2 linked regions of the Zobellia nedashkovskayae genome follow. The protein of the gene in region 1 binds, or shares a complex with, the protein of each later gene. Links are inferred from orthologs where the notes say so. Each region holds a gene or a part of one and is shown in the gene's direction. Other genes may lie near its edges. The genes, in order: scpA and meaB.

What was found.
Region 2: the proteins of scpA (region 1) and meaB are in contact, whole or in part, in a crystal structure (PDB 8DPB), measured with the Methylorubrum extorquens proteins. The link is inferred for Zobellia nedashkovskayae from one-to-one orthologs. Residues at the interface, in SOR27001.1 of Methylorubrum extorquens: Glu577, Glu578, Asn579, Asp580, Gly581, Arg582, Arg583, Arg585, His596, Ala604, Ser605, Ala608, Asp609, Gly611, Phe612, Asp613, Val614, Asp615, Ile616, Gly617, Pro618, Leu619, Glu625, Arg628, Gln629, Val631, Glu632, Asn633, Asp634, Glu661; in SOR26638.1 of Methylorubrum extorquens: Arg20, Ala21, Ala24, Arg25, Thr28, Ser32, Arg33, Arg34, His37, Thr98, Gly99, Gly100, Ser101, Ile102, Leu103, Lys106, Thr107, Ala110, Ala113, Ile114, Asp115, Arg116, Ala118, Phe119, Ile120, Arg121, Pro122, Pro124.

Annotation. Positions count from the first base shown.
Region 1 is NZ_JADDXR010000002.1:2,070,800-2,079,348, reverse strand. What follows is about bases 2,429-5,336. They hold scpA (methylmalonyl-CoA mutase), read left to right. Parts: upstream 2,429-2,780; coding sequence 2,781-4,892; downstream 4,893-5,336. Other genes in these bases: IWB64_RS08730 (sensor histidine kinase), read left to right, coding at 5,139-5,336; IWB64_RS08740 (methylmalonyl-CoA mutase subunit beta), read left to right, coding at 2,429-2,751. Outside these bases: IWB64_RS08745 (hypothetical protein), read left to right, coding at 1-1,215; more of IWB64_RS08740, read left to right, coding at 1,363-2,428; more of IWB64_RS08730, read left to right, coding at 5,337-6,701; IWB64_RS08725 (response regulator), read left to right, coding at 6,706-7,101; IWB64_RS08715 (ATP-grasp domain-containing protein), read right to left, coding at 7,723-8,549. UniProt on the Escherichia coli protein: Catalyzes the interconversion of succinyl-CoA and methylmalonyl-CoA. Could be part of a pathway that converts succinate to propionate.
Region 2 is NZ_JADDXR010000002.1:115,503-124,078, forward strand. The notes cover bases 2,298-5,232. They hold meaB (methylmalonyl Co-A mutase-associated GTPase MeaB), read left to right. Parts: upstream 2,298-3,210; coding sequence 3,211-4,254; downstream 4,255-5,232. Other genes in these bases: IWB64_RS00505 (organic hydroperoxide resistance protein), read right to left, coding at 2,298-2,493; IWB64_RS00510 (DUF2911 domain-containing protein), read left to right, coding at 2,723-3,208; IWB64_RS00520 (glycosyltransferase family 2 protein), read left to right, coding at 4,295-5,232. In the rest of the region: IWB64_RS00490 (hypothetical protein), read right to left, coding at 1-469; IWB64_RS00495 (RNA polymerase sigma factor), read right to left, coding at 453-995; IWB64_RS00500 (aldose epimerase family protein), read left to right, coding at 1,104-2,009; more of IWB64_RS00505, read right to left, coding at 2,068-2,297; more of IWB64_RS00520, read left to right, coding at 5,233-5,257; IWB64_RS00525 (ArnT family glycosyltransferase), read right to left, coding at 5,288-6,943; IWB64_RS00530 (phosphatase PAP2 family protein), read right to left, coding at 6,927-7,508; IWB64_RS00535 (hypothetical protein), read right to left, coding at 7,517-7,744; IWB64_RS00540 (MATE family efflux transporter), read right to left, coding at 7,746-8,576. UniProt on the Escherichia coli protein: Binds and hydrolyzes GTP. Likely functions as a G-protein chaperone that assists AdoCbl cofactor delivery to the methylmalonyl-CoA mutase (MCM) ScpA and reactivation of the enzyme during catalysis.

The DNA of each region.
Region 1 (8,549 bases):
TTTCTAATTTCTATTATCTTGTGCTGTTATTACAGCTACGGACAAGTAAAAATTGGGGAGAATTCAGAAGTCATGGACCCAACCTCCTTATTAGAACTGGAAAGTACAGATAAGGTTTTAGTTATTACTCGCGTTTCTGATTCGGATATGCAAACTCTAACACCCCTAAATGGAGCTTTGGTATATAACACAGATGAGAATTGTGTCTTTTATTATAGCGGAACGCAATGGAATAATTTATGTAATTCTAATGGTGGCGACGAAACTTTATCAACACTTATTGACAACCAAGATGGCACCTTTACTTACACTAATGAAGCTGGAAATGAGACCTTAATTTCGTTAGCTGGTAATGAGACCCTATCTACACTGGTGGACAATGAAGACGGTACTTTTACCTATACCAATGAGGCTGGTGATGAAACAGTTTTTTCTTTACCAGAAAATGAGGGAGGTACTAACGACGAGACCTTATCAACACTGATTGACAATGAAAATGGCACCTTTACCTACACTAATGAGGCTGGTGAAGAAACTATTATTTCCTTTGGAGGGAGCGGAGATACCGGCGACGAGACCCTATCAACACTGGTTGACAACGAAAATGGCACCTTTACCTATACTAATGAAGGAGGCGAAGAAACTATTATTTCTTTCGAAACTAGTGGTACAGGTGAAGAAACCGTGACCAACTTAATAAGGAATGATAATGGCACCTATACTTACACAAACGAAAATGATGAAGAAACCTTAATCTTCTTTGACCACATTGTTGACCAAGATGGTAATGTTTTATTCGTAGGTGATCCAGGAAGTTTATTTTTCGCAGACGAATTTGGTGAGCCTAAAGATGATGTAAGTAATCTATATTACTCGGAAGAAAATCAGCAATTAGGAATTGGCACCAATGAGCCTAGTTCTACTTTAACGGTTAATGGTTCAATCGCCACAGATATAAGATTTATCGGCGGCGATGGAATTGTTTTAACTGATAAAAACCACACTGTAATAATCACAACAAATTCAACTATATTTCTTCCCGATGCACCCACCTGTGCAGGAAGGATGTACATAATTAAGAAAAAATCTTCAATTTCAGTTTCCATTGCCAATGGATATTCTAATACCGATAGTAATCCAACTTCAACAATACCCACTGAAGAGAATGTCATTTGGCTACAAAGCAATGGTTTCATATGGGAACAGGTAAATTAGAAGCGTTCTCTCTACCGTATTTAATTTATCTATCTAATTTTATTCTAAAACATCTTTCCTCTAAAATGGTTGTCCAATAGGATAAAATACTTTTGAATTGTATTCTAAAATCGTACTTTTCATGAACATTAGGATTATTCCTTTGGCATGAAACAAAAACTGTTTGACGATTTTAAAGAGGTTTCCGCAAAAGAGTGGAAACAAAACATTCAATACGAACTTAAAGGTGCGGATTACAATCAAAAATTGGTTTGGGAATCACCAGAAGGCATCAAGGTAAAACCCTTTTACCATGTAGATGATATTCAACCCCACGCCGCTGCACATAAAGAAGTTCTAGCGCCTTGGAGAATAACGCAGCATATTGTAGTCAGTGATATCTCTTTGGCCAACAAAAGTGCTCTGAACGCCATCAAAGGAGGCGCGGAAAGTATTCTTTTTACATTGCCTTCAGTAAATGTTGATTTTAAGTCGCTTTTAGCAAATATTGATTATACTTCTACTTCTATTCATTGTCAGTTTGAAAGTATTTTGACTGGTGACGTTGAGAGATTTGCGAACTCCACTCAAATTGAAAAAGAACATATTTCCTTTCACATAGACCCCATTGGTCAACTGGCATCCAAAGGAAATTGGTTTATAAACATGGGGCAGGATCTTCAAAATCTGTATACCCTTTTACAAATACCAACTACTCAAAGACCAAAGAATATCATTAGCATAAATGCTGCACTTTATCAGAATGCCGGTGGCACTATGGTTCAGCAATTGGCCTATGCCCTAGCCCACGCCAATGAATATCTAAATCACTTTGGTTCTAATATCGACACCATTACTTTTAAAGTTGCGGTAGGCAGTAATTATTTCTTTGAAATTTCAAAAATCAGGGCACTGCGTAGACTTTGGAAACTGCTAGCGGCAGAATACGGAATTGTTTCGGATTGTCATATTGAAGCAACACCTTCTAAACGAAATAAGACGCTTTACGATTACAACATGAACATGATCCGTACTACTACGGAATGTATGGCGGCCATATTGGGCGGAGCGAATAGCGTTTGCAACCTTAACTATGATTTTATCTATCATAAAAATAACGAGTTTGCGGAACGTATTGCCAGAAACCAACTGGTGCTTCTTAAGGAGGAGAGCTATTTTGACGAACTGCAAAATCCTGCAGAAGGCGCTTATTATATTGAAAATATTACGGACCAACTTGCGGAAAAAGGGTTGCTCCTCTTTAAGGATATTGAAGCCAACGGTGGTTTTCTAAAACAATTAAAATACCATACCGTTCATAAAAAATTAAAGGAGAGTGCCGAAAAAGAACAGGAGAAGTTGAACTCTTCTCAAGAAATTCTTGTAGGCTCCAATGCCTATACTAGTGAAAAGGATATGATGAAAGACCAGCTTGAAGTCTTCCCTTTTCTGAACCAGCGAAAAGAGAAAACATTGATTGAGCCCATTCTAGAAAGACGACTAACAGAGACGTTGGAAAAAGAACGATTGAAAAGTGAAGGTTGGCAAGGGAAATAAACCCATGCAGTGGCAAGAAAGAGATTTACATGAGAAACGACATTCAACATATTTCCTTTAAGAAAACGGCAGATAAATCAATTGCCGAACAAGGCAAAACGGATTTAGAACACCTGAATTTTGCTGCTGGGATACCTCCGTTTTTACGTGGGCCTTACAGCACTATGTATGTGCAGCGCCCATGGACCATACGCCAATATGCGGGGTTTTCTACTGCTGAAGAGAGTAATGCTTTTTACCGAAGAAACTTAAAAGGAGGCCAAAAAGGTCTCTCTATTGCTTTTGACCTACCAACACACCGTGGTTATGATAGTGACCATGAACGAGTACCAGGCGATGTAGGCAAGGCCGGTGTGGCTATAGATTCTGTAGAGGACATGAAAATTCTTTTTGATGAAATTCCTCTGGATAAAATGTCCGTTTCTATGACCATGAACGGAGCGGTACTCCCTATTATGGCGTTTTATATTGTTGCTGCAGAAGAACAGGACGTATCGCTTAAAGAATTGACTGGAACCATTCAGAATGATATTCTAAAAGAGTTTATGGTGCGTAACACCTATATCTACCCTCCTGCGCCTTCCATGGATATCATTTCCGATATTTTTAGATATACCAGTAAACACATGCCAAAATTCAACAGTATTAGCATATCTGGTTATCACATGCACGAAGCGGGTGCTTCGGCAGAACTAGAACTGGCGTATACCTTGGCAGACGGACTTGAATATATTAGAACTGGTTTAAAAGCCGGACTTGATATTGATAGCTTTGCGCCACGTCTTTCTTTCTTTTGGGGTATTGGCATGAATCACTTTACAGAAATTGCCAAACTACGTGCTGGTCGCCTTTTATGGGCCAAGTTGGTCAAGCAATTTAATCCAAAGAATAAGAAATCAATGTCCCTCCGTACGCATTGTCAGACTAGTGGCTGGAGCCTTACTGCACAAGACCCGTTCAATAATGTGGCACGTACAACCATAGAAGCACTTTCTGCCGTACTGGGTGGAACTCAAAGTTTACACACAAACGCATTAGATGAAGCCATAGCGTTACCCACAGACTTTTCTGCACGGATAGCCAGAAACACGCAATTATTCCTCAAAGAAGAAACAAAAGTCACCAAAACAGTAGACCCTTGGGCCGGTAGTTTTTATGTGGAAAAGCTAACAGAAAACCTTACTCATAAAGCATGGAAACTTATAGAGGAAGTTGAGGAAATGGGAGGTATGACCAAAGCTATAGAAGCTGGTATACCCAAATTACGAATTGAAGAAACGGCAGCAAAAAAACAGGCTAGAATAGATAGCTGCCAAGATACCGTTGTAGGTGTGAATAAATATCAGACAGAAGAAGATGATGGCCTTCAAATCCTAGAAGTAGATAATAATGCCGTACGTAAAAAGCAGTTGGAGCGTCTAGCGACAATAAAACAAAATCGTGATTCCAAGAAGGTAGCAGAAGCTCTTAGTAAACTTACCGATGCAGCCCATCAAAAAATGGTAGCATCAAAGGACACCACAGCTAAACCATCTCCTTCAGATGAAAATTTATTAGCTTTAGCAGTAGAAGCTGCAAGACATAGGGCTACTCTGGGAGAAATCAGTAGTGCCTTAGAGATTGTCTTTGGCAGGTACAAAGCAAACATTCAATCCATTTCAGGGGTGTATTCAAAAGAAATAAAAGAAGACGAAAGTTTTAAGAAGGCATGTAGGCTTTCAGACCAATTTGCAGAATTAGATGGGAGACGACCCCGTATTCTAATTGCTAAAATGGGACAAGACGGGCATGACCGAGGCGCCAAAGTTATTGCTACAGGCTATGCCGATCTAGGTTTTGATGTTGATATAGGACCACTTTTCCAAACTCCCGCAGAAGTAGCTAAACAAGCTGTAGAGAACGATGTGCACGTTCTTGGAGTTTCCTCTTTGGCTGGGGGCCATAAAACGCTAGTGCCCGAAGTTATCTCAGAGTTAAAGAAATATGGTCGTGATGATATTATGGTCGTAGTAGGAGGTGTTATCCCAAAGCAAGACTATCCTTTTTTGTTTAAAAGTGGCGCAATTGCTGTATTTGGCCCAGGTACAAAGATTACCGAGGCTGCCATTCTCGTTCTAGAAATCTTAATTAACGATGAGTAATCCCAAGCGTTAAAGTAAGTACTTTATTATTTCCCTTTCCGTGTATTGAATACAAACAATGATATTTTATTGTAATAAAACTTACAGAATTATTTGTTTTTGTAATAATAATACTACAAATTTAACATATCTTAAACTATCCTTTCTAGGATTTTAGATTAAATTTAAAGCTATCCTTTCACTTTAAGGAGAATTTTAGACTTACGAAATATTTAAATCGGGGTTTTATTTAGAACAGCATACATAATGGGGAAAAAACTAATAATCACATCCACTATACTCTTCATGATTACGTGTGTGATTATTTGGAATCTCTCTGTTCAACGCATAAAACTTTACCATAAAAATATTACCCTCGTTGAGGAGATAACCGAAAAGAACAAACTTAAAGATGCGGAAACACGCCTATTGGAGCTATATACTATTAGCAAGAAAAATGTAGTCTTTCTTAGAGATTTAATAGAACTAGACCTTAAAACAGGCATCCCACTAGCCATTACTCACAAAAAACTAGCCTATTTCCTTAATGCCGACCCTAATTATTTTCAAGCCAGGTATATAGATTTAAGAGGCATGGAGGTTATACGAGTGGAAAACAAGGACAGTACCGTAGCTAAAACTTATCAATATAAAGGAGACAGAAATTATTTTATAAAAACATTACACTTGAACAAAGGCGATGTTTTTGTTTCCAATATGGATCTCAACATTGAACATGACAAAGTTGAGGTACCACATAGACCCACCGTACGCTTTTTTACTCCAATATATATTGACAATGTGTTACAAGGCGTTGTAGGTCTTAACCTAAACGCCAAGAATTGGCTTGATAGTTTCAAAGGACAAAAAACCACTTTTCTAAACTCCAAAAATGAGGTTTTCTACAGTGGCGGAGACGAAAAACTATACGCACCATCTAAAACTGACCTTACTAAAAAAGACCGTTTTGGCAATGCTCATTACTACCAAAGAAAGATAAGTCTAGAAGGTAACCAAAACTGGACCCTCTTTACAGAACCTAATATTGTTTCCATTCAGAATCAATTAACAGAATACAAAACATCTACCTATAGCACTGCAGTTATTCTTACAATTGGGGTTATGCTATTCCTGAGTATTATTTATTCGCTCTATAAAAAAAATCAATATATAAATTCATTAAACAAAACTATACGAGATAGACTAAATGAACGCAATACTCTTTTAAAGGAAATACATCATAGGGTAAAAAACAATTTACAGGTCATAACAAGCCTCTTAAGTTTACAATCTAGTTTTATAAAAGACGATAAAATAAAAGGCCTTTTTAGATATAGCCAATACCGTATAAACTCTATGGCCATCATTCACGAGATGTTGTATAAATCCAAAGACTTAAGTAAAATAAACTATGGAGACTACGCACGGCGCTTGGCTTCTACCCTAATTTCTTCCATGAAAGGGACGAATAAAAAAATTGATTTAAAAGTGGAGGCAGATGAAATTCATTTAAATCTGGATACCTCCGTGCCCCTTGGGCTCATGGTGAATGAAATTATCACAAATTCTTTAAAATACGGATTCAAAAATATAGATGAAGGACTAATTACCGTCAAGTTTGAAAAATTACAATACCCAAATTTCTTAATGTACATAGGAGATAATGGTAGCGGTTTCTCTGATGAAATAGATTTTAGAAATACCAAATCATTAGGTCTAAAATTGATTCACATGCTAACATTGCAACTAAAAGGAAACATAGAAAAAGATAATACCGAAAGCGGTACACACTATATATTAACGTTTCAAGAAATTGAACAGATATCATAATACTATGAAACTAAAAGTCCTAATAGTAGAAGACAACCTGATTATTCAAATGTTCTTAGAGCACATCATTACCAATGCAGGTAAAACTAAAGTTAAAACTGCTGATAATGGCGAAGATGCCCTAAACATGATAGAACAATATATGCCAGATGTGGTTCTTCTGGACATTGGTCTTTCTGGAGCACTAAATGGTATTGAGACGGCTATGATATTAAAAGAAAAATATAAAACCCCTTTCGTATACATAACTGGAAATTCAGATTACACCACCTTAGAAAATGCAAAAAACACGGAACCTCTTCACATTCTCAGAAAACCTATTGATGAGTACGAACTCAACAAGGAATTTGAAATCATAAGGCAAAAACTATTAAAAGCAAAACTGGAAAATTCTAAATAATTTTAGTTACCGGAAAAAAACTTTCTTTTTTCGCACTGCAAACACTTTCAAACCTAGCGTTCTAAGTTTGCTGAGTTTCTTTTTTTAAATAAAAAGTATATTTTTTGAACTTTTGTGGGTTATTTTTCTAAGAAAATAAACTATCTTTGCACCGCTTTAAAAATGGTGGCATAGCTCAGCTGGATAGAGCACCTGCCTTCTAAGCAGGCGGTCCTAGGTTCGAATCCTAGTGCCATCACTTTAAATAAGTAACCACGCCCCTTTTGGCGTGGTTCTTTGTTTTATGGAAAGATGCAAGACCAACGGTCTTGTAATCTTGGAATAAACCGAAGAACCAGAGCGATAGCTCGTGGTTTATAATTTGCAACATTGAGCCGCCTAGGAAAACCAGAGGTAATCCTAGTGCCATCACTAAAGCTAAAAGGCTTCCAATTTCTTGGAAGCCTTTTTTTATGTCTTTAAATCAGGTCAATTTTAATGGCATAGATTGCAAGCGTTTACCGGTCAACCTTCTTACGCCATTGGCAATTGCCGCTCCAATAATATCTCAAAAATTAAATAGGGGAAGAGTAAAATGTGCAGAGCTTACATTATACGATGCATAAATAATATTTTTTTATTTTACGCTGGAGGGTAGGAATTGAGTTTTTCTTGTTCCACGACTTTAATAATCCTATCATATTTAGAAAATATACAACCTGGTCTATAGTCTATGTATTTTGATATATCCAAATCACCTCGCAACCATGCAAGGTATATAGCAGGTATGTTTACACCGGCCTCGTGCGAAAAGGGATATCCTCCACCAAACCTAGGGTTCATTTCCAAGAAATAAATTTCATTATCCACAACAAAAAAATCACAGTCCATAATTCCAATATGCTTTGTAGACTCTCCCAATTTTTGGGCTATTTCTAAAAATTTATTATCTATGACAGTTATGGCCTTATCGGTTTCTCCTGCACGCATAGCCAACTTTTTTCTTACGAATGCGCTATAGTAATTTCCATTGAAATCATTGAGTATATCCACACCATACTCTTGACCAACTATTTTTTCTTGAAAAATTATCGTATCAACAAAATCATCATCGTGCATATTGGCTATAACCGACCTCTTAATTTTGATTAAAAGCAACTTATAAGCATAGTACAATTCTTCTTCACTACGGACTTCCTCTATACCTATAGAACCAGAGCCCCACCTAGGCTTTAATATAATTGGATAACTCAAAATTTTCTTAGATAAGGCTTCCACTACATCCTCTATCTTTAGAAACGAAAGAGGTGTCTTTATGCTCAAGTCTTTGAAAAAATTATAAGTTTGCCATTTGTCCGCACAGAAGGATATAATGTTTGCTTCGGAAACAACAACCTTGGCCCTATGCGCTTCCAAGAGCTCTTTATTTTCGGACATTAAAAGCAGCTCAAGATCGTTTAGAGGAATAA
Region 2 (8,576 bases), 2.0 Mb from region 1 along the record:
TCGTCTGGTCATTTGGACCTATTTCGTTTAACTCTTTGCTCAACCTTCCGTATTCGTAATTCAATTCACTTAACTCTCCCATAAAACTATCTATGAGCTCTTTATTCTTATCCGAAACTTCCAGTCCTGATATTTCTAGGTTAATACTAGCCATATAATAATTCTCTACTTTTTTTAAGTCAGGCGAAAGGTCTCCCAAAGACAACTTTTCTACGCTTGTAACTTTTTCTTGTTTTTCAACTACGGTTTCTTCGGAAACAGATGAGTTACCTTGCCAAAAAAAATAGCTTCCAAAGCCTAACAGTAATACAACTGAAGCTGCGATTTTTAAATATGGAAACTTCTTTTTTCTTTGCTGCGGGAGTTCTGCTTCCAGTCGTTTAAGAAATCGTTGTTCATGGCCAGCTTTTAATTTTGGTCTGCCTTCCTCCTCTTCATTCCCAAAAATTTTCCTAATATCTTGCGCCATAATTCTTTTCCTTTAGCAATTGTTTTAAATACCCTTTGCCTCTTAAAAGCCTAGTCCGACAGGTGTTTTCGGTGAGACTTAATATTTGCGATATTTCGCCATGATCGTAACCTTCTAACAAATACATCATTACCACGTATTTATATTTTTCTGGTAATTCTTGCATCGCTGCCTTAATCTCTTTTACTGTAACACCATTATCTATAGACCAATCTTCATTTTCGGTCACTGGCAGATGACGCTCTTCAAATTCAATAGTTTCATGTTTTTTGGTCTTTAAGAAATCAATACATTTATTGATTACTATTCTTTTAAGCCACGCACCAAAAGTAACGTTGCCCTTATACTGCTCTATATGCTGAAAAGCCTTTAAAAAAGATTCTTGTAAAACATCTTCTGCATCATCCGCATTTTTCACATACCGCATCGCCACACAGAACATACCATCACAGTACTGTCGGTACAGTTTCAGCTGTCCCTTTCTGTTATTATTTTTACATTGCTCTACTACGTCAATATGAAACATTGGTCGGGTTTCGTTGTCTGTTTTGGGTCTATTCTATTATAAGGACGAAAGAAATACTCATGTGTTGCAAAAAACACATAATTTTGTAAAGATTTTAATTAGATACATTTGAAACAAGTTACAATACAATCCGAAAACATTATCCTAATCGTCCTAGATTACGGTGCTGTAATTCAAAAATTATTAATTAAGGGAACGGACGGAAACTATACCAATGTAGTTGTTGGCTTCAACTACCCTAGTGCTTATGAGAACGATAAAAAGTGCTTAGGAGCCTGTGTGGGAAGATACGCCGGGCGAATTTCTAAAGGCGGTTTTGTTTTAGACCAGCAAACCTATCCTTTGCATAACGTAAACGGTGTTCATTTACATGGTGGAAAAAAAGGTTTTGCTCAAAAAACCTGGAAATTTGAAGAAGTCAACCACGGCCCAGAACCTTTTATAAAATTATCTTATGTAAGCCAACATTTAGAAGAAGGATATCCTGGCAACTTAAAAGTAACCGTAACCTACAAAATACAAGACAATGCCTTGGTTATTGAGCATAAGGCGGAAACTGATCGCACAACAGTCTTGAATCTAACCAATCATACTTATTTTAAATTAGACTACGGAGATGGCATAACAGATTACCTATTGCAAATGAACTGTACACATTTTACAGAAAGCGACAAGGACCAATTACCTACTGGAAATTTTGTGTCAGTGAAAGGGACTCCTTATAATTTTCTAGAAGAAAGACCTATTGGAAACACCCCGTTAGATGTACCGTTCGCTATTCATCCCAAAACCAATTTGGCGGCCCGTGTTAAATCTAAAAGGTCAGGTATTACCATGACCGTGCAAACCAACCAACCTGCCCTTGTTGTTTATACACCTCCAGAATTCCCTGGTATTTGTTTTGAAACACAAAATTTTCCCGATGCTCCCAATCAAACAAACTTTCCTAGTTCGGTTTTGAAACCTGGTGAAGAATATAGTAATATATCTAAATATCACTTTTCGGTTACATAGCAAAAAAGAGCCCTAAGAAGTATGACTTCTTAGGGCTTAAAAATATAAAATGCACTTTCTATGCCTCTACCATTAAATTAAGTTCTACAGTAATATTATCTCTTGTAGCTTTACTGTAAGGACATATTTCATGAGCAGCATTAATAAGCTCTTCTCCTTTTTTCTTATCTACGGTAGGCAGAAGACAATCTAATGTCGCATCTATAAAAAAGCCATCTTCATCTTTATTAAAACCGATAATAGCCGTTACGCTAAAATCACCTAAATCATCCACCCCAAGGTCTTTTGAAACTGCTTGAAGCGCTCCTGCAAAACAGGTTGAATATGCCGCTGCAAAAAGTTGTTCCGGGTTGGTAGATTTACCATCTGTTTTTCCGTTTACGCCAGGCATTTTAATATCTAAATCTACGGCACCGTCATCACTTTTTACATGACCGGCTCTACCTCCTGTATTCGTTGCTTCCGTTTTAAAAATAGTTTTCATTACGTATAAGTTTATGATTACAATATGAAGTTAAGCTATGCAATTGTGAAATAATAGAATGAGTTATTAAATTAATGTGAAAAGCATCTTTACCGTCAAAAAAAGAATGGATTACACACCTAATGCGTAACTTAGATCAACCAATAGCAAAACAATGAAATTTTTAAAGTGGACTCTTATCACATTTGCAGTATTAGGCCTTCTCTTCTTTTTTGTAATAAGTCCTTATATGAAAACGCAAACAAAAAAAAATAGCCCTGAGAAAACAGTGGCATATGTAAAAAATGGAATGGACCTGTCAGTAACCTATTCCAGTCCATCAAAAAAAGATAGAATAATATTTGGTGAACTTGTGCCTTACGATGTCGTTTGGCGTACAGGAGCAAACGAACCTACAACCTTTTCTACAACTAGTGATATAAAAATAGCCGGTGAGAATCTTCCTACAGGAACCTATTCATTATGGACTAGACCAAGCCGCCAAAGTTGGTCTGTAATATTTAATAAAAACATACCGGACTGGGGTGTAAGTATTCTGAGCGGAGGAAAAGAAACCAACCGAGTTCCTAAAGAAGATGTGGTTGAAATTGAAATACCTACAGAGCAAACCGCAGAAACGATAGAAAATTTCACCATAGATTTTGACATGCAAAATCAACTTTACATGCTTATTTCTTGGGACAGAACGCTAGTTAAAGTACCTATTAGCAAATAAGTTTGGAAAAAAATAAAAATACATATCCAAAAGGAATTTCTGAAATTCAGAAAAAAAGAAAAAACACCATTGACCCCATTAAATTGGTTGAAGCTTTATGCAAAGGAGATAAAACCGCTCTTGGTAGAGCTATTACGCTAGTTGAGAGTAATAATAAAAAACATATTGAGGAGGCCAACGAGGTCGTTACCCAGTGTTTAAAACGGTCAACTAAAAGCATTCGTATTGGTATAACCGGGGTACCGGGCGTTGGCAAAAGTACTTTTATAGAAACGTTTGGCCAACTGTTAACGTCACAAGGAAATAACGTGGCTGTACTTACAGTAGACCCAACAAGTAGCCAAAGTAGGGGCAGTATATTAGGAGACAAGACTAGAATGGAAGTTTTAGCAAAAGACCCTAATGCTTTTATACGCCCATCTCCTTCTGGTTTATCGTTAGGCGGCGTAACGCGTAAAACAAGAGAATCAATTATTTTATGTGAAGCAGCAGGCTTTTCTATTATTTTGATAGAAACAGTAGGGGTCGGTCAAAATGAAACTACTGTTCATGGCATGGTAGACTTTTTTCTACTCTTAAAATTGGCAGGTGCAGGCGATGAGCTACAGGGCATAAAAAGAGGTATTATTGAAATGGCTGATGGTATTGTCATTAACAAGGCTGATGGAGATAACCTGGCCAAAGCAAAAATTGCCAAAATGGATTTTGAAGGGGCTTTACAGTTATTCCCGCCAAAAGAAAATGGTTGGAGACCAAAAGTGTCTTACTGCTCTTCTATAGAGAATACAGGCATTGTAGAAATTTGGAATATTATTAGCGGTTATATTGATAAAAGTAAAGAAACCGACTATTTTAATGAAAAGCGAAAACAACAAAATAAGAACTGGCTGTTTGAAGCTATTGAGCAAAGACTTAAGTCGGATTTTTTTAGCGACTCCAAAATATCAAAAGAAATAGACAGTTATGTTGAACAGGTAATTTCCAAAGAAATCTCACCTTTTTATGCCGCAGACCAATTGATAACAATTTTTAAAACCCGCTCTTAAATAATTAGCTTAATTTGCGAGCTAAACTTCTTTTGATCTGATGGATTTAGTTACCACATCCCTTCTTTCTATTGTTATACCGGTCTTTAATGAGTCCGAAAATGTTGTGCTACTTACAGAGAGTATACACGAGAGCTTGGTTGGTTACGACTACCAGATTATTTATGTTGATGATTTTTCGTTTGACGGCACCCGAAAGATTATTAAAAACATGAAAGACGATAAAGTACACCTCATTAGTCTTAAACGGAATTATGGTCAAAGTTTAGCATTGGCAGCAGGTATTGATTATGCCGAGGGTGAATATATCATTACCATGGACGGCGATATGCAGAACGATCCAAGTGATATCCCCAAAATGTTGACGTATGTAGTCAACGAAGATTATGATCTTGTTACTGGTATTCGTGCTGAAAGAAAAGATTCTTTCGTAAAAAAAATTCCATCTAAAATAGCGAATGCTCTAATACGTCGTACCGCAAAACTTGACATTAAAGATAATGGCTGTGCACTTAAAATATTTACTAAAGAAACCGCAAAAGAATTAAACCTTTACGGAGAAATGCATCGGTTTATTACTTTGTTGGCACATTTTGAGGGAGCGCGCATCAAACAAGTGCCCGTTAAACATCATGCTAGACATGCAGGAACATCAAAATATGGTTTAGAACGCATCTTTAAAGTTGTAGCAGACATTATGTTACTACTCTTCATTAGAAAATATTTTCAAAGACCCATTCATTTCTTTGGTATTTTCGGCTTTGTACTAATATTAATTGGGATAATTATAAATGCACATTTATTGGTGGTTAAATTTGGGTTGGGAGAAGATATTGGTTCTAGGCCATTACTAACATTTGGTATGATGTTCATTCTGGCAGGGATTCAGTTGTTTACCATAGGTATTGTTATGGAACTATTGATACGAACCTATTACGAGTCACAAAACAAGCGTCCTTATAGGATAAAGAACGTTACCGTTGGTGGCCAAATAAAATCGTAGATTCATTTTAAGGAACTCCTAAAACTACTTTTAACGAATATGAATAAGGTGCATTTTCTTTAATGCTCTCTTTCGGGTAGATGGATTCAAGAAATCTTTACTAAGCATTGAAACCTGATAATCATTTTCAGTAAACTGCTGGTCCCAATCAAGACCGGCATCTTTAACCCTTCGTAAATCTATATCATTTACGTAAATCCAAATATCTTTTTTCTCTTTTATATTTTTTAATGATTTATGCCTTACAGGGTGGTGGTTATAAAAATCTAGTGCCCATGTATTAAAATCAGATATGCGATAAATTTGGTCTACAGGTATTTGCTCTTCTGACACTACATTAGCCATGCTAGATCCTGCCTGGTATTTCAAAAGCTCAGGGTAAAAATGAAGATTCAATACAGAATTTAAAAGCAAAGAACTATAGATAGATATCGTAATAATTCGTAGAAAACGAGCTTCTCTTTTTAAACAGAAATAAATGATGACCATTAGTAAAACAATCAAAAGAACCGAAGCTATAAAACTTTGAAACTTGAAAACATAAAAGCAAATGAACAAAATGGCCGTAAAGACTATACTAAGAACAAAATATTGCGAACCTAAAAGTATCTTGAGAGTCTTTTTCTTATCAAACCTGATTAAATCACTTATATACGATGCAGTTAGGACAGCAAATAGAGGAATTACTATATTCAGGTAATGCGGTAATTTAAACTGAGAAAGACTGGCCACTATAAAAAAGATAACAATTGTACCTAAAGTCAAAAACTCAAACTTTGGATTATACGAAAATTTCAGTTTGAATAATGCTCTAATCCGAGAACCAACCGCAAAAAGAGCAGGAATGGTCCACGGTATAAAAACCCATAAAAAGGTATGAAAAAAGAAAAAATAGTCTTTAGACGTCTCCCCCATTGCTCCACCTGTGCGCTCTAAGCTCTGTTCCCAAAAAATAAAAAGAATACCGCTACGGTTCGCAGTTCCGCGAATAACCTTTTCTGGATGTAGATCAAACTGGTGGTAATAAGCATACAGCATTGGAGCTATGGCTATTCCAAAAAAAGCTAGTCCTACCAAAACCTTCCAACTAACTAAACTCTCCCATTTCCTGGTATAGCTCAAATGACAAATAATGGCTACGCCAATTACAAAAAGTGCAATCTGGCCTTTAGATGAAAAGGCTAAACCTGCTGCTAATCCTCCCAAAATAATAGAAAGCAACGTCCGCTTTTCAATATAAGTAGCAAACTGCCAAATAGATAAAATGGTAAAAGCTGTAAGAACCGCATCAGTTCTAACATCTATCACCGACAATACTATAGTTTGTGCAGTTAGGAAAATCAACGCTGCCAATTTCCCCGTATTTGTATTATAGAGTAGCTTACCTAAACCGTAACAACTATAAGCTCCTAATAAAGTAACTAGTATAGCCGGTATTCTATAGGCCCAGTCAAATAATCCGAAAATTTTAAAGGAAAAAGCAGCAAGCCAAAAGTGTAAATGTGGCTTATCAAGATACTGAGCGCCACCTTTTATAAGATTGACAAAGTCGTTCTCTTGAACCATTCTCATTGCCATTACAGCAAATTGGGCAGAATCTGGTTCAATTAGGGTAACAAACATTCCGGCTACGTAAACCAAAACAATTAACACCAATAAAGACCAATATCTAAAGTTTGATATCATACAGATATTTCTCTATTGCAAATATATACAACTTTGAAAATAACCAGCTAAAAAACAGTCCTATTAGAACCCCCGTTAACACATCTAACGGAAAATGAACGCCCAAATAGATTCTACTATAAGCGACTAGAAGTGCCCAAGACATCAAGAAAATTCCTATGTAACTATATTTGTGCTTTAGCACTAAGGTAAAGAAAGATGCTACGGCAAAACTATTTGCTGCATGTGCAGAAAAGTAACCGAATTTACCTCCACAGGATGATTTAACTAACCTTACCAAGCCATCCAAATCAGGGTCATGACAAGGTCGCAAACGCTGAACCCCATATTTAAAGAAATTACCTAATTGATCGGTAACCACAATTAATAGTATAACAGTAACCAAAAGAACCAAGGTCTTTTTAATCCCATATGTTTTATACGCCAAGAACAATAAGACCGCATATAACGGTATGGCGCTAAATTTGTCTGAAATAAACAACCAAAAACCATCCCATTGGGGTGTGCCCAAATTGTTCAGAATAAGGAAGAGCTCTTTATCTTGTTGAATAAGTTCTTGCCACATGATTTTTGCTATTCTTCGTATCTAGAAACTTCACGATCATAAAATTCACCGGCCTGTTCTATAAGGGTCTCTGCTTCAGATTCCAATTCTTTTTCATCTTCAGTAGAAAAGTCTTCTAACCACTCTACCTCATCGTTTTCCAGGTTGATTATGAACCTTGGATATTCAGTATGTACAACAAATATGGCTGTGGGATAATCTGTATTATCTCCTAACAAAAATTTTGGGAATTCCATCTTATGAATTTACTATTAACTTTTTAGTCAAATAATTGAAGCGAATATACAACATAACCGCCGATGCGCTAAGCCCGGTAAGCAATCCTATCCATATGCCCGTGCTTGCCAAATCTGTATATAATCCTAAATAATAACTTACCGGGAAACCTATACCCCAATAGGCTATGAAGGTTATTAATGTTGGTATTTTTACATCTTGCAATCCTCTGAGCGCACCTAAGACCACTACTTGTACTCCATCCGAAATCTGGAAAAAGGCAGCTACCAGCAATAGTTCCGCAGCCAAGGCGATTACTTCCGTATTATCGGCAACATTCATAACATCGTCCAAATCTAAATATATAGTTGGGAACCAATGTCTACCTAATAAAAATAGAGCTGCAAAAAATATTTCTAACAACAATGTGAGAAAAAATATGGATTTACCAATACGCCTCAACTCTACAAAATTGCGCAATCCTTTTTGGTTTCCCACACGAATCATGGCCGCAATACCTAATCCCATGCCAAACATAAAAGTCATACTACTCAAATTTAGCGCAATCTGATTTGCAGCCTGGGCATTCTTTCCTAGTACACCACTAAGCCATATAGCAGCTGTAAAAATCGCCACTTCAAAAAACATTTGTAATGCCGAAGGGAAACCTAAATTGATGATTTTTTTGATTACCTTTTTTTCAATAGTCTTGAAATTAAATCCAGTGACATAATCATGAAATTTCTTTTTGCTTTTGAGTATATACCAGATATATATTACCATTAAAATTCGTGAAACCAATGTACCGATTGCCGCACCTACAATACCCATTTTAGGAAAACCGAAAGAACC